3 regions of the Bradyrhizobium sp. DOA1 genome follow, and region 2 is predicted to be linked to each of the others. Evidence: predicted binding sites of a transcription regulator. Region 2 holds the regulator's gene; each other region holds the start of a gene.
The links. Region 2 encodes LexA, which represses DNA repair genes until DNA is damaged. Its sites were predicted from a motif close to TGTTCNNNNTGTGTTCNG; they were not measured.

Region 1 (9,772 bases), 4.0 Mb from region 2:
GCGAGGCGACCTCCGGCGTCATCGACAGGCGTGCGGCGAGCGAGGCCGCGCGCAGCGGCTTCATCAGGAAGCCGGTGAAGGCCGGCGAAAACGTCTCGTGGCGCGAGCTCGACGTCAGCAGCACCAGGCGCTGTATCGCATGCGTGCGCGCCGCTTCGCTGAGATGGTCGGCGATGGCGGGACCGATCGCACGATCGATCAGCACCGCGTGCCATGCGCGTTCCGGCAGCAGCGCTTCGGCGACCGCGGCATCCGCAACCATGCAGGTCTGAGCGCCCCAACGCTCCAGGCGCCGGGCGATCAGCGAGGCTTCGATGCCGTCGGCAACGAGGAGGATCGGCTTGCCCAAGATATCGGGGCTTGGAAATGCCGCCTGCCCGCTCCCTGTTTGTGAAGGGGCAAGCGGCACCGCGACCTCGAAGGTCGAGCCTTTGCCCGGCTCGCTCTCCAGCGTAATCCGTCCGCCCATGCGCTTGACGATGCGCTCGCTGATGGACAGGCCGAGCCCGGTGCCCCCATAGGTGCGTGCGACGCGGTCGTCCGCCTGCTCGAATTCCTGGAAGATGCGCGACCGCGCTTCCGGCGCGATGCCGATGCCGGTGTCGTGGACCAGGACGCTGATCTCGTTCGGCCAGATCCCGGGCTCGACGATCAGCGCGACGCCGCCGCGAGCCGTGAACTTGATGGCGTTGCCGGCAAGATTGAGCAGCACCTGGCGGAGCCGCGCGGCATCGCCCACCACTTCGAGCGGCAGGCGTTCGTCGATATAGGATGCGATCTCGAGAGACTTGGCCTGCGCGCGCGGTGCCAGAAGCTCGGTGATTTCCTCGATCAGCGTGGACAAAGCGAAGGGACGCAGCTCGAGATCGAGCTTGCCGGCTTCGATCTTGGAATAGTCGAGCAGCTCCTCGATCAGCGCCATCAGCGCCTCGCCCGAGGTTTTCACCGCCTTGGCGTAGGTCGCCTGCTCCGGCGTCAGCGTGGTGTCGAGCAACAGGCCGCCCATGCCGAGAATGCCGTTGAGGGGCGTGCGGATTTCGTGCGAGGCCATGGCGAGGAAGCGCGACTTGGCGCGGTTGGCGGCATCGGCCTGGTCGCGCGCGTCGGCCAGCGCGCGTTCGGTCTCGGTGCGGTCCGTGACGTCGCGCCCGACGCTCTGGAGTTCGGCGGGCTGTCCGGCGTCGCGCCGGACATAGCCCTCGCGCCAGGCGATCCAACGCGCGCCGAGCTTGGTTGCGATCCTCTGGTCGTGAATGCGTGTGCCGTTGCTTTCGCGCGCGCTGTCGCCCTGCTCCAGCACGTCGAAATCAAAGCGCGTGCCGATCAGCGCGCTGCGCGCCTGTCCGGCCAGCGCGCAATAGGCGTCGTTGGCAAAGGTGATGCGGCCCTGGGCGTCGCGCAGCACGATCAGATCGCCCTGCTGCTCGAACAGGCTGCGGGCGCGCTCTTCGGCTTCCTTGAGCTCCCAATTGCGGTCTATCAGCGCCTCGTTATGGGCGGCCAGCGTCCGCAGCCGCTTGTTGACGATGCGCAGCCGCATGCTCAGCGTGGCAAGGCCGAGACAGGCGAGCGCGAAGAGGAAGCTCGCGCCGATCGCAAACGCATTCGGATCGTAGCCGGAATTCTCGGAACGGCTGCCGGAGACAAAACCATAGGCGGCGCCGAACGTCGCCATGAAGATCATGAAGGAGCGGAGCGCGAAGGCGATACGCGGATGCTGTCGCCTGAAGCGGCGCATGCGCACCTTGATCCGGAACGTCCGACCCATCACCACCGACCCCGACTCTTGTCCGAAACCCGCGCTCGCCCTCTGCGACGATGTCGTCCCGACCTTGCGAACAGCTTGAGGCTCTGGCGCCGCCTCCAAACAGGGTTGACGAGATGTTAAAGCTTCAGAGCGACGCGGCCTGGAAGTGGCCATGGCCGCCGCGGGCGCCGACGATGAGCGCCGCTGCCTCGCGCTGCGAGAACGTCTTCGAGCGGACATAGATGCGGTAATCGGCCGGCCCGTCGGTGGAGAGATAGATCACCTGGCCGCCGTCGACGGGCTGCGCGGCGATCGAGATCAGGCGTCTCGACGGACCGGCCTGGCAGCTGTCAGTTTCCGAACCGGGGTCGTCGACGAGAACGAAGTCCGCAGCGTCCGCATTGTCGGTGACCTGAACCCGCACCGTGGCCTGCGCGGGATCCTCGGTGAAGGCGACATGCGTGCCGGCGGTCCAGAACAGGGAGGTGAGCTCGACCGAGGTGTCGCCGAAGGCGATGCAGGGATGCGAGACCGATCCGATCTCGGCGCGGGCGAACACGGCTGCCGCCAACAGGGGAACAACGGAGGCCAGGATCTTGAAACGCAACATGACACTCTACTCGCCGGGCCCGGTACGGGAACTGATGGGCCTTATGGTTTGCAGAGCGTAAAGGAAACTCGTTACCGCCGGGTTGATGCGCGCAAATGTTCACGCCAGCTGCCGCACATCCTCCGCGAGTGCGCGGTAGGACAAAGCCTCGGCGAGATGCAGCCGGCCGATCTTGTCGGATTTGTCGAGATCGGCCAGCGTGCGCGCCACCCTCAGCACGCGGTGATAGCCGCGCGCCGACAGCCGCATGGTCTCGGCGGCATCGCGCAACAGTTTGGCGCCCTGCGCATCGGGCTTGGCGATCTCTTCCAGCACCGAGGCCGGCGCCTCGGCATTAGTGCGGATTTTGGGCAGGCCGGCGGCGGCATAGCGCGCGAGCTGGATGTCGCGCGCCGCCGCCACGCGCGCGGCGACCTCGGCCGAGCCTTCCGCCGGCGGCGGCAGGATCAGGTCGGCCGCGGTCACCGCCGGCACCTCGATGCGCAGGTCGATGCGGTCCATCAGGGGACCTGAGATGCGCGCCTGGTAATCGCCGGTGCAGCGGTCGATGCGGCCACGCTTGCAGGCATAGCCGGGCTCGAAGGCGTTGCCGCAGCGGCAGGGGTTCATCGCCGCGACCAGCATGAAGCGGGCAGGGTAGGTGACGCGGTGATTGGCGCGCGACACCGCGACCTCGCCGTTCTCCAGCGGCTGGCGCAGCGAGTCCAGCACGCGCGGATCGAACTCCGGCAATTCGTCGAGAAACAGCACGCCTTGATGCGCCAGCGAGATCTCGCCGGGCTTGGCGCGCATGCCGCCGCCGGTGAGCGCGGCCATGCTGGCGGAATGATGCGGCGAGCGGAACGGCCGCCGCGCCGTCAGCGCGCCGCCCTCGATCTCGCCGGCCACCGATGCGATCATGGAGACTTCGAGCAGTTCTGCGGGCGACAGCGGCGGCAGGATCGAGGGCAGGCGCGCGGCCAACATCGACTTGCCGGCACCGGGCGCGCCGACCATCAACAGGTGATGCCCGCCGGCAGCTGCGATCTCCAGCGCCCGCTTGGCGCTCTCATGGCCCTTGATGTCGCGCAGGTCGAGCGAGGAGGCGGCGGCCTCGTGCACCTTCGGCGAGGGCCGCGACAGCACCTGGGTGCCCTTGAAATGATTGGCGATCTGGATCAGCGAGCTCGCTGCGATGATCTGGATGTCCGGGCTCGCCCAGGCCGCTTCCGAACCGCAGGCAGCAGGGCAGATCAGGCCCTCCTCGCGCGCATTGGCGCCGATCGCGGCGGGCAGGACACCTGCGACCGGCGCGATCGAGCCATCGAGGCCGAGCTCGCCGAGCACGGTGAAACCGGTCAGCGCATCCGGCGGGATCGCGCCGATCGCCGCCATCAGCCCGAGCGCGATCGGAAGGTCGTAATGGCTGCCTTCCTTGGGCAGGTCGGCCGGCGCCAGATTGACGATGATCCGCCGCGCCGGCAGCGCCAGTCCTGATGCGATCAGGGCCGAGCGGACCCGCTCGCGCGCCTCCGACACCGCCTTGTCCGGCAGGCCGACAATGGCGAAGGCCGGCAGGCCAGGAGCGACCTGCACCTGCACGTCGACCGCGCGGGCCTCGATCCCCTCGAAGGCGACGGTAGAAACCCGCTGAACCATGCTCGAACCAGCCTGCCCTTTGCTCAATCGAGGGTAGCAGGGCGCGCGGCGCTTCGCAAGAACAATACGGGAACGTCCCCGAGGGCCAGGCCAACACTTAACCAATCGTAAACGCGACGCGGACACTACGCTTCGAATGCGAGCTTCCGCCCTCAGCACATTCCAACGAATGTCCGCTACTCCTAGGCCTGCGGGATGGGCCGTGGTCTAACGGGTGAAGAGTTCAAATGCTTGCAAATCGCCGGAGAAGCGAACGCCGGGTGTGCAGCCGGCTTGCCAAGATTCATTTGGGAGCGGGCTCGCTGCCGCGCGATTGCACCATCACGGATATTTCGGACGGCGGCGTGAAAGTGGTGGCGGAATTTTTGGAAGTGCCGCCGCAATTCACCATCATCTTTGCACCCGATTATTCCCGCCAATGCCGTCTGCGCTGGCGCATCGGCTGCGAGTTCGGCGCCGAGTTCGTCGATTGAGGCCGGATCGGCCCGCCTCCTTAACCGGGCTTTAGCGTTAATCGGTCAGCATCTCTGATCAGTCGCCCGAGTGATCAGAGTATGTTCAAGCGTTCGTCTCCCGCCTTTGCTCCGGCGAAGTTCCTTCTTTCTGCATTCGTGGTCCTCACCCTTGGCGGCTGCCAGACCAATGGCGTCGAGGACGTGACCGGCGCGCTCGGCGCCAGAGCCGAAGCGAAGGCCGAGGCCAAGCCGGACGCTAGGCCGGACCTGGACGCCCTGCGCGAGCGCTACCGCGCCAAGCCCGGCGATCCCGCAATTGCGCTCGCCTATGGCAAGGCGCTGCGCGACACCGGTCAGCGCGCGCAGGCGGTCGCGGTGCTGGAGCAGGCCGTGCTCAACTCTCCCCAAAACAAGGCGCTGCTCGCCGGCTATGGCCGCGCGCTCGCCGACAACGGCAATTTCCAGCAGGCCTTCGACGTTCTCGGCCGCGCACATTCGCCCGAGGATCCGGACTGGCGCATCCTGTCGGCGCAGGGCGCCGCGCTTGATCAACTCGGCCGCAACGAGGAGGCGCAGCAATATTATGCGAGCGCTCTGAAGATCGTGCCCGACGAGCCGCAGGTTCTGTCCAATCTCGGCCTGTCCTACATGCTCCAGAACAATCTGCCGCGGGCCGAACAGGTGCTCGGCCGCGCCCATCAGCGCAATCAGAACGATGTGCGGATCCGTGCCAATCTCGCACTCGTGCTGGGATTGCAGGGCCGCCAGGCCGAGGCCGAAATCCTCGTCAAGGCGGATTTGCCGCCGGACCAGGCCGCGGCCAAGGTCGCGGCGCTGCGGGAGCTGCTGGCCAAGAAGCAGCAGCGGGCGGAGAGGTAGTCCGCCTCTTCTGGTGGAAGCTTACGACGCCTTCCGATGCGGAGCGGAGCTGCGGCCCGACTTGCCTTTCAGCTTCTTCAGCAGCGGTCCGAGCAGCGAACGCTTCGGCTGCTTCACCTCGCCGCGGCCGGCGAGGCGGTTTGCCATGGTCTGGAACAGCGCGGTGGTGCGGTGGTTCTTGGAGACCTCCGCGATCATCTGGCCGTTGTTGGCGGCGGTCGAGAACAGTTTCGAATCGAACGGGATCACCGCGAGCGGCTGGCTTTCCATCGTCTTGGCGAAGGCTTTGACCTCGATCTCGGCGCGCTTGTGCATGCCGACCTGGTTGAGGCAGTACAGCGGCGGCCGGTCGTTCGGCCGCGCCGCCTTCAGCACGCTCAGCATGTTCTTGGTGTTGCGTAAGTTGGCGAGGTCGGGCTCGGCCACGATCACGATGTCATCGGCATTGACCAGCGCGCGCCGCGTCCATGCCGACCATTGGTGGGGAACGTCGAGCACGATGCAGGGCGTGGTCATGCGTAGCGTGTCGAACACGGCGTCAAAGGCTTCGGCCCCGAAATCATAGACGCGGTCGAGCGTCGCGGGCGCCGCCAACAGGCTGAGCCGATCGGTGCATTTGGCGAGCAGGCGCTCCAGCAGCGCGGTGTCCGGCCGGTCCTGCGACAGCACCGCGTTGGCGATGCCCTGCACCGGGTCCTGATTGTAGTCGAGGCTCGCGGTGCCGAAGGCGAGGTCGAGATCGATCACGACGGAATCGAGCGCGAGGTCGCGGGCGATGGTCCAGGCGACGTTATGCGCGACGGTGGACGCGCCGACGCCGCCCTTGGCGCCGACCACAGCAATGACGCGGCCGGTGATGATGGCTTCGGACGCCGAGAACAGGCTGCAGATCGAGCGGACCACGTCGAGGGTTTCGACCGGGCCGACCACGTAATCGTTGACGCCGCGGCGGACCAGCTCGCGATAGGGCGCGGTGTCGTTGGGATTGCCGATCACGACGACGCGGGTGCCGGGATCGCAGACGCCGGCGAGGTCGTCGAGCCCTTCCAGGATGTCGCGCGTGCCGTCGGATTCGATCACGATCACGTTCGGCGTCGGCATGGTTTCATAGACTTCGATCGCCGCGGCGAGACCGCCGTCTTTGGCGGTGAGATGTGCCTTGGCGAGACGCCGATCCTGTCCCGCCGCGGTCACCGCGGCGAGCGTCTGCTCAGTCTCGCAGAAGGCCTGTACCGAGATGCGGGGAACCGGCGCGATGTGTTCGTCCGGGTGGCGCGGCTCGTCCGCGTCTTCGTCGTGGATGCCTGTCATTTGCCGGTATCGCTGAGTTTGGCCTTGTCGGCCTCGGGATAGGTCGTCGTGGTCGTCGTGCCCTTGCGATAGCGTTCGAAGGCGATGTCGCGCCGCGCGGTGTAGGCGGGCGTCTCGGCCCGCGGTTGCTCGAGGTCGGCGGGGTTGTCGATCATCGCCGCGAGATTGCGCTGACTGGCGCAGCCGAGATTGAAGTACGGCCGGTTCTCGTTGTAGCCGGGATCGAGGATGTTCGGACCGACGTCTTCCGGCCACAGCCCGCAGGGGCCGGCCGTCGCGGTGATCTTTGAATAGCTCAGCCGGATCGTCGGCAGCAGGCCGGGATCCTTGGGGCGATAGGGATGCTGGACGATGGCACGCGACGGCACGCCGCCGGACGCGAGCACCGCACGGATTTCCCGATAGGTTGCTGCGGCAGCGCGCGAATTCGCGGTATCGGCGGGGACGTCGACGACGACGGAGCCGGTGCCTTCGCGCATCCAGTCCCGGGCGATGCCGGCGACATCGGCGTGCTGCTCGGCCGAGAGGCCGCCGCGCGCCGTGCCGACGAAGATCACGATCGATTTCTTGCCTTCCTGCACCGCGATCGGATGGCGCTGGCGATAATCGGTCGGCACCGTCTGGGTGACGATCTCGCCGGCGGTGTTGCACGCGCCCAGCATGACGGAGAGCGCCGTCAGCGCCAGCGCGATGCTCAAATTGCGACGTCGATCGGTCATCGTCTTCGTCATCGCTTCTTCCCCTCGCCCCGAATTCCCGTCCCGCTTCCCAAACCCGTCCGTTCGTCTTCAATCGATGATGAAGCCGAAATCGCCGGGCGCGCCGTTGATCGGATCGACCCGCCGCGTGACGCCATAGAGGCGGTTCATACGGCCGAGCAGTGCGGTCTGCGCATCGGAGGCCGGCGCAAAGCCGTCATCGGGGCGCGACAACTCCTTCTGGGCGACCGCGCGCACCACATAGGGCGTCACGATCACCATCAGTTCGGTCTCGTTGTTGACGAAGTCCTGGCTGCGGAACAGCGCGCCGATGATCGGGATCTGGTCGACGCCGGGCAGGCCGTTGATCGCCTGCTTGGTCCTTTGCTGGATCAGGCCGGCCATCGCCATCGAGCCGCCGGAGGGAATTTCCAGCGTGGTTTCGGCGCGGCGGGTCTGGATCGACGGGATGGTGATCGAATTGTTCGTTGTCGCGGACACCGCCTGCGTCAGCGTGATCGAGTTCGTGTTCGACAGCTCCGAGACCTCCGTCATCACGCGCAGGCTGATGCGTCCCTCGCTGAGCACGACCGGGGTGAAGTTCAGGGAGATGCCGAACTTCTTGTAGGTGACTTGGGTGGCACAGGACCGGGTGACCGGATCGCAGGTATAGCCTGCGGGGATCGGGAATTCGCCGCCGGCGATGAAGGTGGCGGATTCGCCCGAGATCGCGGTCAGGCTCGGCTCGGCGAGCGTGCGCATGACGCCGGCGCTTTCCATGGCGCGCATCGTGGCGCTGACGGTGGCGACGCCCTTGGCGAGGCCGGCGACGCCGAGCCCGTTGCTGCCGACGATCGGTCCACCCGAGACCGAGAACGGATTGGAATTGTTGAAATTCACGACTGCGGTGCCGGCGTTGAGGCTGGCGCTGAGATCGACGCCGAGCTGCTTGACGATGTCGCGGCGCACTTCGCCGACGACCACCTTGAGCATCACCTGGTCGCGGCCGCGCACGACGATGTTGTTGACAACCTTGTCCGCGCCGCCGACGAGCTTGGCGGCGACCTCGCCGGCCTGCTGCGCCTCGACCGGGCTCGACACCGAGCCGGTCAGCATTACGCTGTCGCCGACGCCTTCGATCTGCACGCCGGGCAGCGACTGCCGCAGCGCGGTGCGCATGCCATTGAGGTCGCGCTTCACCGCGATGTCGTAGGCGGCGACCTGCTGGCCGTCGGCGGAGAAGAACACCACGTTGGTCTGGCCGACCTGGCCGCCGATGATATAGGCGCGCTGGGACGAGCGGATCACCGCGTTGGCGATCTTGGGATCGGCCACCAGCACGTCCTTGACCTCGCGCGGCAGGTCGATGACGACGGACTTGCCGATGCCGAGCGCCAGAAAGCGTGTTCGCGCCGACGCGATCGACGAAACCGGCGACAGGCCCAGATCGGGCGCCTGCATCGGCGCCTGGTCGCCGACCGGCATCTCCCCGGCGCTGACCGGGTCTGGGGCTGCAAGCAGCCCCAGCATCAGCATCGTCCCCTTCCAGACCGAGCGCGCGCGCTTCCCCCGAATGCGCAGGCCCGTCCGATCACCCCCAAACTTCATGCTATCCCCATCATCACTTCTGTGACGTCAGTTGCCGCGCCTGCACCCCGTAGCGGATCACGTTGACGCCGTCGGAACGCTTGGCCGCCTGGTCTTCGATCGGATCGTCGACGGCCTTGGCATCGACGATGCTCCGCAGCGCGAGCTGGAGCGTGCCGCCCTGGCGTGCGGCCGACAGCGTGGCGACCTGTTCGGGCTTGAGCTCGAGCGTGACGGTCTTGCCGACGACGGCGGTCTGGCCGTCCTTCTCCTTGGGCGCCTGGTCGATCGCGAGCACGCGGATGTTGGTCAGGATGACCTCGGACAAGATGAGATCGTTGCCGGTCGTGCCGTTGGGGTCGGGATTCTTCAGGCGGCGGGTCAGCACGATGTCGACGCGGTCGTTCGGCAGTATGAACCCGCCGGCGCCGGTCTCGGCTGAAATTTCGGTGGAGACGGCCCGCATGCCGGAGGGCAGGATCGCGGCCATGAAGCCGGAGCCTTCGGCCCTGACCAGCTTCTGCTCGCGGATCGGCTCGCCCTGCATCAACGGCACGCGCGCGATCGAGCCGGCGATCTGCATCTGCGCGTCGGGCCTGCCGTCGCGGCGGATGAAGGCGCTGCTCGCAGTCGCCGCCGGCCAGACCTGCCATTGCAGGTCCTCGGGCTTCACGGCCTGGCCGAGCCCGATGTCGTTCTTGGCGACCAGGACATCGACCGTCGGCAGCTTCTCGGCGACGGGCAGAACGGGAGCGGGTTCATTCTGATAGCCGCTCGCCAGATACGCAGCGACGCCGCCGGCGCCGAGCGCGATGACGAGAACGACAATGCGTGCGGTATTCATACG
Region 2 (9,772 bases):
GGCCGCTCGATCCAGATCGACAACGAACCGCTCGCCGACGGCGGCTGGGTGGCGACGCATGAGGACATCACCGAGCGCCGGCGGACCGAGGAGCGCATCACCCATCTCGCCCATTACGATGCGCTGACCGACCTGCCCAACCGCACCATGTTCCACGAGCATCTACGCGAAGAGCTCGCCGCCATCGCGGACGGCGAAGAGATCGCGGTGCACTACATCGACATCGACGAGTTCAAGGGCGTCAACGACGCGCTTGGCCATCTCGTCGGCGATGAGTTGTTGAAATCGATCGCGCACAGCCTGCGCCGCTGCGCCGGCCCGGAGGACTTCGTGGCCCGGCTCGGTGGCGACGAGTTCGCCATCGTGCAGAGTGCGGTGACGTCACCGGACCAGGTCACCGATCTGGTCGGTCGGGTCTTCCATGCCATCCGCACCCCCTTCGACTGCATGGGTCATCATCTCACGGCGGACGCCAGCATCGGCATTGCGCTCGCGCCGGAGCACGGCAGTGCGCTCGACCAGATCCTCAAGAACGCCGACATGGCGATGTATGCGGCCAAAGCCGCGGGACGCCGCACCTATCGCTTCTTCGAGCCGGAGATGGACGCCAAGGTCCGCGAGCGGCGGCAGCTCGAGATCGACCTGCGTCATGCCATCGCCCAAGGGGGGCTCGAAGGCGGCCTCGAGGTCTACTACCAGCCCTGCCTCGGACTGAAGGACGATCGCATCACCGGCTGCGAGGCGCTGGTGCGCTGGCGCCACCCGGAGCGCGGCATGGTCTCACCGGCCGAATTCATCCCGATCGCAGAAGACACCGGCCTGATCAACGAGATCGGCGAATGGGTGCTGGCGACAGCGTGTCGGGACGCCGCCAGCTGGCCCGACGACATCCGCCTCGCCGTCAACGTCTCGCCGGTGCAGTTCAAGAGCGGCACGCTCGCGCTGAAGATCATGGCCGCGCTTGCCGCCTCCAATTTGCCGGCGAGCCGGCTCGAGCTCGAGATCACCGAGGCCGTGCTGATCCGCGACGACGACACTGCGCTCGCGATCCTGCACCAGCTTCGCGCCATCGGCGTGCGCATCGCGCTCGACGATTTCGGCACCGGCTATTCCTCGCTCAGCTATCTGCACCGCTTCCCCTTCGACAAGATCAAGATCGACCGCTGCTTCGTCGACGACATCGCCCGCCCCGACGGCTCCGCCAGCATCGTCCAGGCGGTCGTCAACCTCGCGGCGGCGCGTCGCATGACCACCACGGCCGAGGGCGTCGAGACCGAAGAGCAGCAGCGTCTGCTCCGCGCGCTCGGCTGTTCCGAGATGCAGGGCTATCTGTTCAGCGCCGCAAAGCCCGCCGGCAAGATGCTGGAGCTGTTCGCGCTGCATCGCAGCCGTCTCGCCCAGCGCGGCGCCAGCGAGAGCCGCCGGCGCGAGGCAGGTTAGATCCGATAGAGCGCGACGCAATCCTGAGCAGATCGCACGCCGGGACAGACCCTCAAACGAATTCGCCCGGGAGCGGTGATCCACTCCCGGGCGATCCATCATCCGAAGATCGTGAGGTCTATCTAGTTCGGCACCGCCGCCTTCGGCGCCGGCTTGGCGGCAACCGCATTTGCGCTGACGCCGTGCAGGAAGTCGAAAGCCGCATGCAAAGCCTTGTCGTCCTCCTCCTTCGGTGGGACGTAGGACTGCGATCCGGTCTGTTCGGCGCCGTCGGCGGCCGACAAATGCCCGCGCATCTGAGATTCCGCCATGGTGTCCATCCGGCCCTTCAACTCCGGCGGCACGTCCTGAAGGATTTCGATGTCGGGCGCAATGCCCTGGGCCTGGATCGAGCGGCCCGACGGGGTGTAGTAGCGCGCCGTGGTCAGCGCCAGCGCGCCATTGCCGGCGCCGAGCGGGATGATGGTCTGCACCGAGCCCTTGCCGAAGGAGCGCGTGCCGATCAGCGTCGCGCGCTTGTGGTCATGCAGCGCGCCGGCGACGATCTCCGAGGCGGAGGCCGAGCCTCCGTTGACCAGCACCACCAGCGGCTTGCCCTTGGCAAGGTCACCCCCACGCGCCGTGAAGCGCTGGGTCTCTTCCGGACTACGGCCGCGGGTCGAGACGACCTCGCCGCGCTGCAGGAATGCGCTCGAGACCGACACCGCCTGGTCGAGCAGGCCGCCCGGATTGTTGCGCAGGTCCATCACATAGCCCGCGAGCTTCTCCGGCGGGATCTCCTTGGAGATCGACGCGATCGCCTTTTTCAGCCCGTCGGTGGTCTGCTCGTTGAAAGAGGTGATACGGATGTAGCCGATATCGCCGTTTTTGACCTGGAAGCGCACCGGCCGAACATGGATGATCTCGCGCGTGATCGCGACGTCGAGCGGCGCGTCGGCGCCCTTGCGCACGATGGTGAGCTTGGTCTTGGTGTCGACCGGGCCCTTCATCTTGTTGACGGCCTGCTCGAGCGTCATGCCCTGCACGGCCTCGCCGTCGATCTTGCTGATGAGGTCGCCGGACATGATGCCGGCCTTCGAGGCCGGCGTGTCGTCGATCGGCGAGACGACCTTGACGAGGCCGTCCTCCATCGTGACCTCGATGCCGAGCCCGCCGAACTCGCCGGAGGTGGTCTCCTGCATCTCGGTCCAGGCCTTGTCGTTCATGTAGCGCGAATGCGGGTCAAGCGAGGTCACCATGCCCGTGATCGCGCCTTCGATCAGCTTGGCATTGTCGGGCTTCTCGACGTAGCTCGCCTTCACGCGCTCGAACACCGCGCCGAACAGATTGAGCTGGGAATAGGCGTCGTCCGCGCTCGCTGCCGCTCGTGCCGCCCATACGCCGCCGTGGGGACTGGCTACCAGAAGGGTCAGACACGCTCCGGTGAGCGCGCCCAGGGGGAACAGCAGGGTTTTCCGCATGGAGAGATAGCCTTTTTCTTGGGGCTGGTGGCGCCATGCAAATGGCGATCCAGCCGCTTCTCACAATATCATTCTGGTTTCTTCAAGGCCCGGAACGCCACTCCGGCGGTACACCGCAAAAATCCCTTCGTTGGGGCCTAAACTTTTGGCAACGTTCAAGGACCATCGCACGGTCGACCAGTTCGGCCGACGGGCCGACGCCTTGCAGCTATGCGATTTTAGGATGGTTTTGGAGGGCCGGACGCGATAGGCGATGGCGATAAGACTTCAAATTCCCGGGAGGACAACAATGAACGACGCGCCCCGCATCCGGCCGGAACGGAACGTCGAACTCGGCGCCAGCAACGAGCCGTTCCAGAACCTGCACGAATTCGTCAGGAAGGCGCGTGCCAACCTCAACCAGAACGCCTGGGACTACATCGTCGGCGCCGCCGAGACCGAGACCACGATGCGCCGCAACCGGATGGCGCTGGACGAGATCGCCTTTCGCCCGCGCGTGCTGCGGGACGTTCGCAAGGTCGACGGCTCCGTCGAGCAGCTCGGCCGCAGGATGCGTTTGCCGGTGGTGCTCGCCCCCGTCGGCGCGCTGGAGATCTTCGATCCCGATGGCGCGGCGAGCGTCGCGCGCGCCGCCGGCAGCTTCGGTGCGGCGCACATGCTGAGCTCGGTGTCGGAGCCCGGCCTCGAGAAGACCGCGGAGGCCGCGCCCGACGCGCTGCGGCTCTACCAGCTTTATGTCCGCGGCGACGATGCTTTCGTCGCCGATGTCGTCAGCCGCTCCGAGAAGAACGGCTACGCGGCGTTCTGCCTGACCGTCGACACCGCCCATTACAGCCGTCGCGAACGTGACATCGCCAAGCGCTATGTTCGCGAGAGCCGCCTGCGCGCGACCGGCGGCGACTACCAGAAGGGCCTGGAATGGCGGACGGTGAAGATGATCAAGGACAAGTTCAGGATCCCGCTGATCCTGAAGGGCATCGCCACCGCCGAGGACGCCCAAATCGCGGTCGATCACGGTGTCGAGTGGATCTACGTCTCCAACCATGGCGGCCGTCAGCTCGATCATGGCCGCGGCGCCATGCACGTGCTGCCTGAAATCGTCGAGGCCGTGAAAGGCCGTGCCAAGATCATGGTCGATGGCGGCTTCTGCCGCGGCACCGACATCGTCAAGGCCATCGCGGCAGGAGCCGACCTCGTCGGCATCGGCCGGCTGCAATGCTGGGCTCTGGCGGCCGCCGGCGAAGCCGGCGTGCTACGCATGCTGGAGCTGCTGGAGGACGAAGTGTTGCGCTGCCTGGGTCTCTTGGGGGCCGCCTCCTTCGCCGAGGTCGAAAAATCCTGCCTGCATCCGGCGGCCGCAACCAATGCGCCGAGCGTGTTCAGCGCGTTCCCGCTGTTCGACCACGACCCCTATCGATACTGACGGTGAAAGGACCCAATGAATTCGCTCTCTCCCGGCAGCGCCGATGCGCTCCTGTTCGATCTCGGACGCGTGGTGATCGACATCGATTTCTCCAAGGCAATCGCCTGCTGGGCGGGACATGCCGGCTGCCAGCCCGAGGCCATCGTCGCGCGCTACGTGCGTGACGAGGCCTACCGGCTGCACGAGGTCGGCAAGATCAGCGACGAGGATTATTTCCAATCGTTGCGGTCATCGCTCGGGATCGGCATTTCGGATGCGCAGTTCCTGGAGGGCTGGAACGCGATCTTCGCCGGCGAGATGCCTGACATTGCCGAGCTGTTGCCGCGCGCGGCCAAGCAGATGCCGATCTATGCCTTCTCCAACACCAACCGGCCGCATATCGACTATTTCTCGAAGGAATATGCCGGCGTGCTCGGCCATTTCCGCGAGCTCTATTTGTCGTCCAGCATCGGCCTGCGCAAACCGGATGCGGAGGCGTTCGACCATGTCGTGGCGGCGATCGGCGTGCCAGCTAGCCGAATCGTGTTCTTCGACGATCTTGCCGAGAACGTCGATGGGGCGCGGGCTTACGGCCTGACCTGCGTGCACGTGACCTCGCCCATGGATGTCGGGAACGCGCTCAGGGCGCTGGGAATTTAATCCGTCCCGCGGACTGGCCGAGATCGACCGGAGCGCTCGGGAACTATTTCTGCCGAGGGCGAGGAACCAAATTCCTCTGTATATTTTTATACAAAGTTCCGGGAACGAATGCCCGCTTCAGGACTCATGAGTCCGTTGGGACTTCTACATCGGACTTATCGTCGTGTTGGGCAAAACCTATCTTACCAAGCAGGCCTCTCTGCTGATGAAATTCGCCAGAACTACCTCGGATTCTGACCTCTCCGCCAAGCTGATCAGCAAGGCAGCCGACCTGAAATCGCAGGCCGACCCGCTGCCCGATACGGATCAGGGTCCCCACGCCCCGGACGTCAGTCCGAGCGAGCCGACGCGGAGTTGACCCATGCTGGCCGTGGCGCTCGTTCTTCTCGTGCTTACCATGGCCATCCTGGTGCCGGTCTGCCTCGCCTTCCGGATCATGCCTCGGAGAATTTGAGCCGCCTTAGGCCGTCCGAGTGCTCGCGCGCCTGTGCGGGATGCTGAATGGTGAGAATGACGACTTCACCAGCCTCTTCGTCGAGCGTGTAATAAATCAAATAGGGGTATCGCCGGGTTACCAGCTTGCGCACGCCCTCTACCTTCTGCGGTCTTCCAAGTCGCGGAAAACGGACGAGATTCTGAAGCGATTCAAGATTGCAGCGCGCACACGCAATGCGGCTTGCGGACTTTGCTCCCTGACATATTCGGCAATGCAATCAGATCTTGCGCGGCCCGTGGCGTGTATCGGAGCTTCATCGCTCGAAGCGGCGGAACGCAGCTTCAACCTCGACGTCAGACGCAAACTGCCGGAGCTTCGCCTGTGCGAGTCCCTCGAGGATCGCCGACAGATGCGCGGCATCGATTTCCTCGGGCTCTCCCGCATCGCCGGTCAAAGCCAGCATTGCGCGCGCGATCTCGTCCTGATCATCGGCAGGGAGCTGCCGCACGGCGTGAAGAGCCTTTTCGAGCAATTTTGTCATCGACAAAAGATAAGCCCAAGTTGCGCCGAAAGGAAGCGCGTCTTTCTCACTCCATTGAGACCTCTTTTGCGTCGATCCTCTCACTGGGCTAAAACCTTACCGATCGTGTCCTTTGATTTGTTGCGGAGTTCACCCGTGGCCCTGATGCCGGTTTCCGACGCGCTTGCCGCGGTGCTGGCGGGTGCCGAGCCGCTGCCTGACGAGATGGCCGCGCTCGATGCGGCCTTCCACCGCGTGCTCGCCCGCGACGTCGCAGCGCGGCGCACGCAGCCGCCGGAAGCCATGTCGGCGATGGATGGCTATGCCGTGCGCGCGACCGATGCGGCAGCGATCAATTCCAAGCTCACGGTCATCGGCGAGGTTGCAGCAGGCCGGCCATTTGCCGGATCCGTTGGTACCGGTGAAGCGGTGCGGATCTTCACCGGCGGCGTCATTCCCGCCGGTGCCGACGCGGTCGTGATTCAGGAGGACACCGTCGTCGACGGCAAGCACGTGACGGTCAAGGAAGCCGCCATTACCGGGCGGCACATTCGCCCCGCAGGCGTCGACTTCTCCGAGGGCGACGTGCTGCTGCGCAAGGGGGCCCGCCTCACCGAGCGCGATCTGGCGCTCGCCGCCGCCATGAATCACCCGCAGCTTGCCGTTTGCCGTCGTCCGAAGGTCGCGATTCTCGCCACCGGCGACGAGCTTGTGTTACCCGGCTCGACGCCCGGCCACGGCCAGATCGTCTATTCCAACGGCTATGCCCTGCACGCGCTCGCCCGCAGCGAGGGCGCCGAGACCATCGACCTCGGCATTGCCGCCGACACGCTCGGGTCCACCGCCGCCGGCATCCGCCGCGCGCGCGAGAGCGGCGCCGACATCCTGGTCACGACAGGCGGAGCCTCTGTCGGCGACCACGATCTGGTGCAGCAAGCCCTTCGCGACGAAGGCATCGCGATGGCGTTCTGGAAGATCGCAATGCGCCCGGGCAAGCCGATGATGCACGGACGCCTGGGGGCGATGCGCGTGATCGGCCTGCCTGGCAATCCGGTTTCGTCCTATGTCTGCGCCTTCCTGTTCATGGTGCCGTTGATTCGCGCCCTGTCGGGCCGATCCGAGATTCATCATCGCCACAAGCGCGCCGTGCTCGGCAAGGACGTCGGCGCAAACGACATGCGCGCGGATTATCTTCGCGCGAGGCTGGAGGAGCGCGATGACGGCGCGCTCGTCGCTATTCCCGTCAACCACCAGGATTCCTCGCTGCTTGCAAATCTTGCTGCGGCACAGGCACTTCTCGTGCGCGCGCCGTTCGCCCCCAGGGCCGAAGCCGGCACGCCTTGCGAGGTGCTGCGCCTGCCCGCCTGAACGCATCCCCCACACGCGTTCCGCGAACTTTGCGGCGTTCACGGTAAATTAAGCAGTTGCGGAACATGTATCGAACATATAGTGTCCGTTCATGATTTGTTTCGAGGATGTAGCGGTTCGCCGCTCCAATACAGCGTCTCGGAATCGAACGACATCAACCGGGGGACTTTGGTCGAGATGTTAACGCGCAAACAATACGAGCTTCTGCGGTTCATCAGCGAACGTCTGAAGGAAAGCGGCGTGCCGCCCTCCTTCGACGAGATGAAGGATGCGCTCGACCTGCGCTCGAAGTCAGGCATCCATCGCCTGATCACCGCGCTCGAGGAGCGCGGCTTCATCCGCCGCCTGCCCAACCGCGCCCGCGCCATCGAGGTGATCAAGCTGCCCGAGCTCCAGGCCGCTGCCGGCAACCGCCGCGGCTTCACGCCGAGCGTGATCGAGGGCAATCTCGGCAAGATCCGTGCGAGCTCCAGCCCGCCCGCGGACGAGGGTGAGCGTCCGGTTGCCGTGCCCGTGATGGGCCGCATCGCAGCCGGCACGCCGATCGAGGCGCTGCAGACCCGCAGTCACACCATCAGCGTCCCGCCGGACATGCTCGGCTCCGGCGAACATTATGCGCTCGAAGTGCGCGGCGATTCGATGGTCGAGGCCGGCATCCTCGACGGCGACATGGCGCTGATCCAGCGCAACGAGAGCGCCGATACCGGCGACATCGTCGTGGCGCTGATCGACGACGAGGAAGCGACGCTCAAGCGCTTCCGCCGCCGCGGTGCCTCGATCGCGCTCGAGCCCGCCAACGCCGCCTACGAGGTGCGCATCCTGCCGCCCAACCGGGTGAAGATTCAGGGCAAGCTGATCGGGCTGTACCGCAAGTACTGACCGCCCGGCGGTCATTCGATACCGATGATCCCGATTGGAGCGGATGCGTCCGCTCCGGCTGGGCAGTCTTTCCGGACTTGCGCAGATTGTCCGGCCCTCATTCAGCACGACACACTCTGCGTGTCGCGGCCAAGCGCTCATCGCGTTTGAGCTCGAAAGATCGAGCAGACAAGGATTGCTCACCGCTCGCGGCCACAGGCGTTCGTGGTCCCCGAATGCGCTGAAATGAGCTTTGTTCCTAGTGAATCCGAAAAAGATAATGTGATCGCGTCTCGCGAACGTCAGCCGCAGATTCGCCTACAACCGAGCAGAGCGTTACGTGCTTCCACTCTGATAGAGGCTTGCGCCTCCGAAAGAGGCGCGGGTTGCTATCTTCGCATGAGGAGCACCCGATGTGTGACTACAGCCTGCATGCCGTTGCATCGCGTCCCGCCGAAGTCGGCGAGACGATCGTCTCCACGACGTTCCGCGGCACCTCGACGCGCGGCTTTGCTTCCGCGGCAGATCCGACCGTGGCCGTCTGCCTGTTGCCGGGAACGGAGCTCGCCTTCGCCGACAACGTGCGTTACGACAATCGCTGGATCTGGACGCGCACCATCAACTCCCGCGTCGGCAAGTTCGGCAAGATCGATCCGCACATTCCCGATCGCCATCACGACGCGATCGAATTTCCTGATGGCAAATACGTGCTGGTGACGCAGCTCGTCGAAGGCCAGCGCGCAACGGTGCTGCAACTGCCCGTGACGCAGCCGGTCAGCGAGCGCGAGCACAAGCCGCAGATCATCGCAGACAGCCGCCCGAGCCCAACGCCCCGCCTGCCGATCGGCTGATGCGCCGTCCCGGCCGTCCAGGTCGGAGACCAGAATTGAAATTGCCATTCGCCGGCCGCGGCCGGCGACATGGAGCGGTTTGGCGTTCGCGACATCCAACCAGCCGACCGAGTGCCCTTCCCCTTGCGCACGAAGTTTGGGCCGCCGTGCCTGAATTTTGAACGTCCGCTCCGCCGTCAAATGACCGATGCTGTCGGGGCCTGAGACAGCGGATATGGTCGATGAAAGCCTTCATACGCGTCGTCGAACTCTGGGTGCCCGATCGCACGCGCATGCGGCTGGAATTCGGCGGGGCCTCTACGGTGAAGGGCTGTCCGCGTTCAAGGCCGTGAGTGAGGATCTGCGCTTCGGTTATGACGAGGGGTTGCCCGGCAAAGCGTGGGCCAGCGGCCATCCGGTGATCCTCACCAAATTCGCCAACTCCTAATTCAAGCGGACCGATCAGGCGCTCGCAGCGGGCCTCACATGCGGCGTCGCGGTGCCGGTCTTCGCCGGCGAATTCCTGCAGGCCGTGATGGTGCTGTTCTGCGGCGATGACGAAGCGCATGTCGGGGCGCTCGAGCTCTGGCACAACGACCCCGATGTCTCCCACGAGATGCGGCTTGTCGACGGTTACTATGGCACCGCCGACATGTTCGAATTCAACTCCCGCCACACCAGATTCCCGCACGGCTTCGGCCTGCCCGGACGCACCTGGAAGGCCGGCCTGCCGCTGATCATCAAGGACCTGCACAACGCCAAGAGTTTTCTGCGCTGGGAAGAAGCCGCCGAAATCGG
Region 3 (9,772 bases), 2.6 Mb from region 2:
CGGCATGGACGCCGAGCGGCGCCTTGAGGCCGCCGAGCACTTTAGCCCATTCGCTGGAGGGGATGATGCGCGTGACGTGGTGCAGGCCGGCGACATAGTCGCCGAGCAGCACGATGATATCAGGCTTCAGCGCGTTGGTGCGGTCGACGATGGCCTCGATCCGCTCCAGCGGCATCCAGGGATCGCAGGCATGAACGTCGGCGATGACGGCGATCTTCAGAGGAAAATCGGCCGGCCATTGCCGCGGCGTCGGATGATAGCGGGTGACGCGAAGCCGCAGCACCGGCTCGACGGCGACGCCATAGGCGGCGGTCGAGATGCCGAGGGCGGACAGGCCGCCGATGGAGCGGATGAGATGACGGCGCGTGATCATGGAAGCCCGTTTCTGATGCAGCCTCTCGATGCGATCCGATTGGAGCGGAATTGGGGTACGCCCGTGCAGGCCGTCAGCATCCTCGTGCAGAAGCCTGCACAAACATTACCAGCGGCTCTCGCCAATCAGCGCGTCCAGTCGCGCCTTCAATTCGTCGGGCGCGCGATAATACCAGACACCGCCGAGCAGCTCGCGAAAACGTTCGTTGACACGCGCCTCACGCTCGATGCGGTCGATCGTTGCGGCGTTGATCACGTCTTCGAGGGGTCCCGCGGCCAGCAGCGACAGCAGCACGGGATTGGCCTCGATCTTCAGGACTTCCAGGACGAGGTCGATCAAGCCGTCGGGATCCTCCTCGCGCAGGTCGCGCTCGAAATCCATAATTGCGAACAGATTGTCGTCCTGGTCGCGATCGGACTTGGAATATTGCTCGACCCAGGCACGGGCGAGCGCAGCGGCCGACAGGCTGGCGTAATCGAGCGGCTCGCGCGGCGTGCGCTGGGCTAGATGGTCGGCCTGCCAGGCCTTCCCGTCGGCATGCTCTACAATGCGCGCCATCAAGGGATCGTCCGGCGCGCCATGCACGCCGCCGAGCAGCCAACGCAACCGATCGTTGCGCATGGCTTCGTGCTCGATGCGGTCGATCACCGCCTCGCCATGCGCATAGAGCAGCGAGAGCAGGAACTTGTCGTTGAGCTGCATCACGGTCGGCTTGTCGGCCTCGGTCCTGAGCACCTCCAGCACGAGATCGAGCGCCTGTTGCGGGCGGCGCTGCGGCAGACGATCGAAATAGAGTTTCAGGGCCCAGACGCTGCCGACCTGGTCACGCCGGCTGACGCGCTGGAGCGCGCACCACATCGATGCCAGCTCACCGATCGGCATTGGATCCAGGAACGCCTCGGTCTCGTCAGGCGTGCGCAACTGCGGCGCGGCAACGATGACCTCGAGCAGCCCGGTGTCGTCCGTCAGCCCCATTTCTTCCAGCTCCAATCCGTATGCGTAAGCGGCGAAGCGAGTGCGCCGCATGTTCGGATTAGTGATGGGATTGAAGCGGTGGGTTCACCGGTTGCGGCAGTCAGTCATCCTCGGACGAATCCGTGCCGAACAACCCGAACTGGGCCGGATCGCGATTTGGCTCGGCCAGGCCGAGATGGCGAAAGGCATGCGAGGTCAGCAGCCGGCCGCGCGGGGTGCGCTGGAGATAGCCGCACTGGATCAGATAGGGCTCGATGATGTCCTCGATCGCATCGCGCGGTTCCGACAAGGCCGCAGCCATGGTCTCGACGCCGACGGGGCCGCCGCCATAGTTCATCGCGATGGTGGTGAGATAGCGGCGGTCCATGGCGTCGAGCCCCGCGGCATCGACCTCGAGCGCGCTCAGCGCGTGGTCGGCAATCTTGCGGTCGATCTTGTCGGCATCGGCTGCCGAGGCGAAATCGCGCACGCGGCGGAGCAGACGGCCGGCGATGCGCGGCGTGCCGCGCGCGCGGCGCGCGATCTCGTTGGCGCCATCGGCGCTCATGCCGACATTGAGCACGCGCGCGCCGCGGCTGACGATGCTCTCCAATTCCTCGATCGTGTAGAAATTCAGCCGCACCGGAATGCCGAAGCGGTCGCGCAGCGGATTGGTGAGCAGGCCCGCGCGCGTGGTGGCGCCGACGAGCGTGAACTTCGACAGCTCGATCTTCACCGAGCGCGCCGCCGGGCCCTCGCCGATGATGAGGTCGAGCTGAAAGTCCTCCATCGCGGGATAGAGCACCTCTTCCACCGCCGGGCTGAGGCGATGGATCTCGTCGATGAAGAGCACGTCGCGCTCTTCGAGGTTGGTGAGGAGCGCGGCAAGATCGCCGGCCTTGGCAATGACGGGCCCCGACGTGGCCCGGAAGCCGACGCCGAGCTCCTTCGCCACGATCTGCGCCAGCGTGGTCTTGCCGAGGCCCGGGGGACCGACGAACAGCACGTGATCCAGCGCCTCGCCGCGCTTGCGCGCCGCCTCGATGAAGATCGACAGGTTCTTGCGCGCCTGCGCCTGTCCGACGAAATCGGACAGCGATTGCGGCCGCAGCGCGGTGTCGCCGACATCGTCGCTGCGGCGCTCGGGCGAAACCATGCGGTTGGCCTTGGGATCGCTCACTTCGCGAGCTCCTTCAGGCCGAGGCGGATCAACTGCGCCGTCTCGGCGCCTTCACCCGCACTGCGCGAGGCCGATGCGATCGCCGCGGCCGCCTGCGGCTGGCCGTAGCCGAGATTGACCAGCGCGGAGATCGCATCCGCCACGGGGCGCGGCGCGCGTTGGTCGTCGACGGCCCCGGCGAGATGCACGACGGCCGGATCGACATTGGCAAAGGCCGGCGCCTTGTCCTTCAATTCGGTGACGATGCGCTCGGCGACCTTGGGGCCGACGCCGGGCGTGCGCGCCACCGCGGCCTTATCACGCAGCGCGATGGCGTTGGCGAGATCGGAAGGCTGCAGCGTGCCGAGCACGGCGAGCGCGACCTTGGCACCGACGCCCTGCACGGTCTGGAGCAGGCGAAACCATTCGCGCTCCTGGTCGGTGCGGAAGCCGAACAGTTTTATTTGATCCTCGCGGACGTAAGTCTCGATCGACAGCACGGCCGCCTCGCCCGGCGAGGGCAGGTGCTGCAATGTGCGCGAGGAGCAATGCACCTGATAGCCGACGCCGCCGACGTCGAGGATGACGAAATCCTCGCCGTATGAATCGATCAGGCCCTTGAGCTTGCCGATCATATCCCCACCACCTTCAGGCGCAGCGCGGTGCTCTGGCGGTGATGGGCATGGGTGATGGCGATGGCGAGCGCGTCGGCGGCGTCCGCCGACGGCGGCTCGGCCTTGGGCAGCAAGATTTTCAGCATCATCGCGATCTGTTGCTTGTCGGCGTGACCGGCGCCGACCACGGTCTTCTTGACCTGGTTCGGCGCGTATTCGGCGACGGAGATGCCGAACATTGCGGGCGCCAGCATGGCGACGCCGCGGGCCTGGCCGAGCTTCAGCGTCGCGACGCCGTCCTTGTTGACGAAGGTCTGCTCGACCGCGGCTTCCATCGGCTGGTGATGCGACAGAACGGCGGCAAGCCCCTCATGGATCGCGAGCAGCCGGCTCGCCAGCGGCAGATCGTCCGGTGGCTCCACCGAGCCGCAGGCGACGTAAATGAGGCGATTGCCCTCGGCCTCGATCACGCCCCAGCCGGTGCGGCGCAGGCCGGGGTCGATGCCGATGATGCGGACGGGGCCACGAATCGGGAGCGCAGTCATGGGCCAGTGATAGCGGCTGGCTGGACCCAGGGAAACAGAAACAGAACGGAAGTAACAGGGGAAAGGCGGTCTCGTGCCCCGGGCGCGACGCAGCACGAAGTGATGGGTCGCAGAACCAGGGCCCATACTCCCGCGGCGCGTGAAGCACCATGGGTCCCGGCTCTGCGCAGCAGCGTTTCACGCTGCAGCGCGTCCGGGACACGAGCGGCATCAGCCGCCCATCTTCGCGACCAGCGCGTCCGATATCTCGAAATTGGCGTAGACCTGCTGCACGTCGTCGTGCTCGTTGAGCAAGTCCATCAGCTTCAAGAGCTTCTCGCCGGTCTCGTCGTCGACCGCGACGGTGTTCTGCGGTTTCCAGATCAGAGCGGCCTTGCGGGGCTCGCCGAACTTGGCTTCCAGCGCCTTGGCGACGTCGCGATAGCCTTCGGTCGAGGCGTAGATCTCGTGGCCGCCCTCGCTGGAGACGACATCGTCGGCGCCGGCCTCGATCGCCGCATCCAGCACCGCGTCGTCGGAGGCGACGCTGCGGTCGTATTCGATGATGCCGGTGCGGTCGAACATGAACGACACCGAGCCGGTTTCACCCAGATTGCCGCCGGACTTGGTGAAGAAGGAGCGTATGTCGGAGGCGGCGCGGTTGCGGTTGTCGGTCAGCGCCTCGACGATGACGGCGACGCCGCCGGGGCCGTAGCCTTCATAGCGGATCTCGTCATAGTTCTCGCCGTCGCTGCCGAGCGCCTTCTTGATGGCGCGCTCGATATTGTCCTTCGGCATGTTCTCCTGGCGCGCGGCGATCACGGCGGCGCGCAGGCGCGGGTTCATGGCGGGGTCCGGGGTGCCGAGCTTGGCCGCGACGGTGATTTCCCGCGCCAGCTTGCCGAACAGCTTCGACTTCTGCGCATCCTGCCGCCCCTTGCGGTGCATGATGTTCTTGAATTGGGAATGTCCGGCCATGCGTGGTCTCTTGAATGGTCTTTGGTTCGCCGATGGGCTGGGAAGCGCGGCCTTATAGGCCGCCAACACGGCGGAATCAAAGGGGCTCTGGTGCCCTAAGGTAGCACCGTAGAGGTAGCCGCCGTATTGGCCCGTGCCTAGAGGTGGGGCACCGTTAACCCTGATTTCATTCCGGCCTGCGAAAATAGCGTCCGCCCGTTCCCCGACAAGAGAGACGTGATGGCGTTCGGACTATTTCGGAAGCGTCTGCCTGACATGGCTGCGCCTGCGGCAGCACCGCAGGCCGCGCAGCCGGTGGCCAATTCCGAGCCCGCCCCGGCGGCCGAAGCCGATTCCGCCAGGGAAATCCTGGAATTGCTGGAACTCGAACTGGGCGCGATGATTCGCCAGCTCGAGCGCGCCGCCAATTCCGTGGCCGGGGGCGCCGAGGCGACTGCCACCACGCTGGCCGCCATTCGCGACCGCACCGATGCCCTGACCGGCCGCACCAATGCGGCGCAATCGACCGCATCCACCTTCGCCCATGCCGCCGACAAATTCACCCAGTCGGCGCTGGGGATCGGCGCGCAGGTCCGCGAGGCCGGCAAGCTCGCCGACGAGGCCAGCGCCGCCGCACAGGAAGCCCGTGCCAATGTCGACCGCCTGCGCGAATCCTCCGCCGCGATCGGCAATGTCGTCAATCTGATCGCGCAGATCGCGCGGCAGACGACGCTGCTCGCGCTGAACTCGACCATCGAGGCCGCACGCGCGGGCGCTGCCGGCAAGGGCTTTGCCGTCGTCGCCACCGAGGTCAAGGCCCTCGCGGTGCAGACGCAAGGCGCGACCGAAGAGATCACCAGGAAAATCGACGCGCTCCAGCGCGACGCCGCCGGCTCCGCGGACGCCGTGCACCGCATCTCGCAGGCGATCGAGGCGATCCGCCCGGTGTTCGAGACGGTCAACGGCGCGGTCGCCGAGCAGAACGCCACCACCAGCGAAGTCTCAGGCAACGCCGCCAGCGCCTCCGAGTTCATCGTCTCGGTCGGCGAGAGCGCTGCCGAGATCGATGCCGCGACCAAGGCGGCCGAGAGCCATGGCGAGAACGTCGCCAGCGCCGGCAAGGCCGTCACCACCTTCGCGCAGAAGCTGAAATCGCGCTGCGCCGTGCTGCTGCGGCAGAGCGAGCATGACGACCGCCGCAAGACCGAGCGCCTGCCCTGCCATCTCAAGCTCGAGACCGCGCGCGGCGTGCTGCCGGTCTATGAAATCGCGATGGACGGCGTGCTGATCGGCGGCGCCGATGCCGGCCGGCTTGCATCCCAAGCCGTGATCGAAGGCACGCTCGAACATGTCGGCGCCTGCCGTCTGCGCGTGGTCGAGCAAACCAAGGCCGGCGCGCGCGCGCAATTCGTCAGCCCCGACGCGGCACTGCGCGAGAAGATCGAAGACAGGCTCTGGTCGATCCATGAGGAGAATACCGAGTTCGTCACCCGCGCCATGGAAGCGGGCAACGCGCTGACCAAGATCTTCGAGCAGGCCGTCGCGCGCGGCGAGGTCAAGCTCGACGATCTCTTCGATACCGATTACGCGGAAATTGCCGGGACCAACCCGCAGCAATATCGCACGAAATATCTGGACTGGGCGGACCGCGCGCTGCCGCCCTTCCAGGAGGCCTTCTTGGCGAAGGACCCGCGCATGGCGTTCTGCGCCATGGTCGACCGCAACGGCTTCCTGCCGGTGCACAACAAGATCTATTCGCATCCGCAGCGGCCGGGCGATGTCGCCTGGAACACGGCCAACAGCCGCAACCGGCGCATATTCAACGATCCGGCGGGGTTGGCGGCTGGGCGCAACCTGCGCTCGTACCTGGTCCAGAGCTATGCGCGCGACATGGGCAACGGAAACACCGTGATGATGCGGGAGATCGACATCCCGATCCGCGTGCAGGGCCGGCACTGGGGCGGATTCCGCACGGCCTACAAACTGTAGTGCACGCTCAGGCAAGACGGCGGCGACGAATCATCCTCTAAACTCGAATCGGAATGGAAATGCCGCCGTGAGCCGGCGAACGGCTCTGACTGGAGGATTCATCGAAACATGTCCGTCGCACAACTTGCAGTCATGGACACCGGCTCGAACCGGACGCTGGCCGAGCGGCTGATCGACCAGCTCGCCGATCGCATCGGCGGGCTCGGCGTGGAACTCGCCGATATCGCCGGCAACGTCCAGGAAGTGGCAAACCGCGTTTCGAACCAGTCGGAGCGGTTCCATCATCTCCAGAAGACGGCCGAGACCATGGTCACGGCCAACCATGACATCGCCAATGCATCGCAGGCGGTGCAGACGACGACGTCCGCCGCGGTCGGCGAGATCGCGCAGTCGCGCAGCGCCGTCGATACCGCGGTCAGCCACATCTCCGAGCTCGTCGCAGCCGTTGAGCGCATCGAGGCGCGCCTGAGCGCCGTCGGCTCGGCGCTGGCGCAGGTCGCGAAAGTGTCTGGCTCGATCGAGGCGATCGCGAAGCAAACCAATCTGCTGGCGCTGAACGCGACGATCGAAGCGGCCCGTGCCGGCAATGCCGGCCGCGGCTTCGCCGTGGTCGCAAGCGAAGTGAAGAACCTCGCGGAAGCCACCCGCCAGGCCACGCATCAGATCTCCGACACCGTGCGCGATCTCGACGGCCAGATCGAAGGCCTGATCGGTGAAAGCAGCGACGCCTCGCAGCGCGCCAAGACCGCCGGCGAAGGCGCCCAGCAGATCTCGGGCATCATCTCGCGCGTCCAGCAGGGCTTTGCCTCCGTCGAGGCGGAGATCGACAGCGTCGCGCGGGCGGCGACCTCCAATCTCGGACATTGCGACACCGTCATCAGCGAGCTCAACGAACTCGCCAAGGGGGTCGATCTGTCCTCGCGCGATCTCAAGAGCGCCGATCAGCGCGTGACGAAGCTGCTCGACACGTCCGAAGGCCTGATCGCGCTGATTGCCGACAGCGGCGTGGAGACGTCGGACGCACCGCTGATCCGCGTCGTCGTCGAGACCGCCAAGCGGATCTCGGCCGAGTTCGAAGCCGCGATCGATCGCGGCGAGGTCACGCTCGACCAGCTGATGGACGAGAGGTATCGCGAAATTCCCGGCACCGATCCCAAACAATACCTCACCAATTACGTCGACTTCACCGACCGCGTGCTGCCTGCGATCCAGGACCCGATTCAGAAATCCGATCCCCGCATCGTGTTCTGCGTCGCCTGGGCCAAGGGCGGCTATCTGCCGACCCACAATCCGAACTACCGCCTGCCGCAGGGCAAGGACCCGGTCTGGAACAACGCCAATTGCCGCAACCGCCGCCTGTTCACCGATCGCGCGATGAAGAAGGTCGCAGGCAGCACCAAACCGTTCCTGCTGCAGACCTACCGCCGCGACATGGGCGGCGGGCAGTTCGTGCTGATGAAGGATCTGTCCTCGCCGATCATGGTCCGCGGCAAGCACTGGGGCGCCTTCCGGATGGGTTTTCGGCAGAGCTGAGAACCGTCGCGACGGCGCCGCACAGGCCTCTCCGAACAGAGGCGCGAAAACAACCCCATGCACAGTAGCCGGGATGAGTGAAATCAATGACTTACGCGCGCAGGCCGCGGGCGGTTTGATTTGTCGGGCAAAACAGGAGTAGAATGCTATTATTCCGAAATAGCAGAGGCTCGCCTTCCGGCCCCCGCATAGGCGAAGACGACTAATTTAGCTCAACCAGAACTTCGGCGTCGCCGGCTCCAGCCTTCCGCCCATGCGCACCGGCGCGATCTTCAACGCAAGCCCTGTCGCATCGTCCGTCTCCACGGCCACACCGCTCAACGTCGCGGTACCCGCGGCCGGCTCGAAGCGGCCGGACGGAATCCCCGAGGTGAATCTCCGCAGCGGCTCTTCCTTCTGCATGCCGATGATGGAATCGTAATCGCCGGTCATGCCCGCATCGGTCATGTAGGCGGTGCCGCCTGTGAGGATCTGGTGATCGGCGGTCGGCACATGCGTATGCGTGCCGACGACGAGGCTGGCGCGGCCGTCGCAGAAGAAGCCGATGCCCTGCTTCTCGCTTGAAGCCTCGCAATGGAAGTCGACGACGATGGCGTCCGCAGCGACGCCGAGCGGGCAGGCGCCAAGTTCGCGCTCGAGCGCGGCGAAGGGATCATCGAACGGGGTCATGAAGACGCGGCCGAGCGCGTTGACGACGAGGGCATGCTTGCCGTTCTTGGTCTCGACCAGAGCGGCGCCGCGGCCCGGCGTGCCGCGCGGATAGTTCGCAGGGCGCACCAGGCGGTCGGCGCGCTCGATGAACACCAGGGCCTCGCGCTGGTCCCAGGAGTGATTGCCGAGCGTCACCGCGTCGGCGCCGGCCTCGAGAAACTCCTGGTAGATCGCTTCCGTGATGCCGAAGCCGCCCGCCGAATTCTCGCCGTTGACGACGACCAGATCGAGCGACCAGTCCTTGACCAAGCCGGGCAGATATTCAGTGATTGCTTCGCGCCCGCTACGGCCGACGACATCACCCACGAAGAGAATGCGCAACTTCAGAACTCCGGAAATCGAACACGTCCGATTCGGTTAGCACATAATCCAGCGCGACGTCGTGGGATAGTGCCGGAACCGCCTCGATCTCCTGCGCTGCAAACGCAAGGCCGATGCCGACGATGTGCTTGGTTTTGCGCAAATGCGCGAAGGTGAAATCGTAATGTCCGGCGCCATAGCCGATGCGGTGGCCGAGGCGGTCGAAGGCGGCGAGCGGCGTCAGCATGATGTCGGGGATGACTTCGGCGGCGGCGGGCGACGGCTCGGGAATGCCGAGCGGGCCGAGCATCAACCGATCGTTCGGATGAAACAGGCGGAAGATCAGCGCCTGGCCGCGCGCGGTGACGCAAGGCAGCGCCAGCTTCGCGCCCTCCTCGGCGAGCTTCTTCAACAGCGGCATTGGATCGATCTCGCTGCGGATCGGCGAATAGCCCGAGACGATGCTGCCGGGCAGCAGCGTGAACGGGAGCCCGCGCTTGGCGAGCTTTGCAGCGGCGGCGGTGCGCTTCTTCTCGCTCAGCGCGTCGCGCTTGGCGAGGGCCTTGGCACGGAGTTCGGCTTTGGAGTTGGGCATGTGCTGCGGTCTCCCACGTCATCACCCGCGAAGGCGGGTGATCCAGTATTCCAGAGGCGGTGG

Region 1: a site for LexA is predicted at 4,053-4,070, ahead of SE91_RS31945 (YifB family Mg chelatase-like AAA ATPase). Genes of this name have one in related genera too.
Region 3: a site for LexA is predicted at 3,676-3,693, ahead of ruvC (crossover junction endodeoxyribonuclease RuvC). Genes of this name have one in related genera too.

The regions. Positions count from the first base shown of each region.
Region 1 is NZ_JXJM01000001.1:6,892,008-6,901,779, forward strand. It holds gene SE91_RS31935 (ATP-binding protein) at 1-1,768, opposite strand, end outside; gene SE91_RS31940 (hypothetical protein) at 1,893-2,357, opposite strand; gene SE91_RS31945 (YifB family Mg chelatase-like AAA ATPase) at 2,457-3,995, opposite strand; gene SE91_RS31950 (PilZ domain-containing protein) at 4,223-4,468, shown strand; gene SE91_RS31955 (tetratricopeptide repeat protein) at 4,550-5,329, shown strand; gene SE91_RS31960 (CpaE/TadZ family protein) at 5,351-6,640, opposite strand; gene SE91_RS31965 (CpaD family pilus assembly protein) at 6,637-7,371, opposite strand; gene SE91_RS31970 (type II and III secretion system protein family protein) at 7,429-8,946, opposite strand; gene cpaB (Flp pilus assembly protein CpaB) at 8,960-9,769, opposite strand.
Region 2 is NZ_JXJM01000001.1:2,868,142-2,877,913, reverse strand. It holds gene SE91_RS13660 (bifunctional diguanylate cyclase/phosphodiesterase) at 1-1,440, shown strand, start outside; gene SE91_RS13655 (S41 family peptidase) at 1,563-2,900, opposite strand; gene SE91_RS13650 (alpha-hydroxy acid oxidase) at 3,190-4,323, shown strand; gene SE91_RS13645 (HAD-IA family hydrolase) at 4,339-4,962, shown strand; gene SE91_RS37625 (hypothetical protein) at 5,397-5,549, opposite strand; gene SE91_RS13630 (molybdopterin molybdotransferase MoeA) at 6,075-7,286, shown strand; gene lexA (transcriptional repressor LexA) at 7,464-8,165, shown strand; gene SE91_RS13620 (hypothetical protein) at 8,558-8,995, shown strand; gene SE91_RS37620 (hypothetical protein) at 9,210-9,422, shown strand; gene SE91_RS13615 (GAF domain-containing protein) at 9,474-9,772, shown strand, end outside.
Region 3 is NZ_JXJM01000001.1:229,386-239,157, reverse strand. It holds gene SE91_RS01095 (metallophosphoesterase) at 1-373, opposite strand, end outside; gene SE91_RS01090 (DUF6869 domain-containing protein) at 479-1,348, opposite strand; gene ruvB (Holliday junction branch migration DNA helicase RuvB) at 1,449-2,483, opposite strand; gene ruvA (Holliday junction branch migration protein RuvA) at 2,504-3,121, opposite strand; gene ruvC (crossover junction endodeoxyribonuclease RuvC) at 3,118-3,645, opposite strand; gene SE91_RS01070 (YebC/PmpR family DNA-binding transcriptional regulator) at 3,856-4,602, opposite strand; gene SE91_RS01065 (methyl-accepting chemotaxis protein) at 4,822-6,570, shown strand; gene SE91_RS01060 (methyl-accepting chemotaxis protein) at 6,679-8,103, shown strand; gene SE91_RS01055 (TIGR00282 family metallophosphoesterase) at 8,311-9,135, opposite strand; gene SE91_RS01050 (5-formyltetrahydrofolate cyclo-ligase) at 9,113-9,709, opposite strand.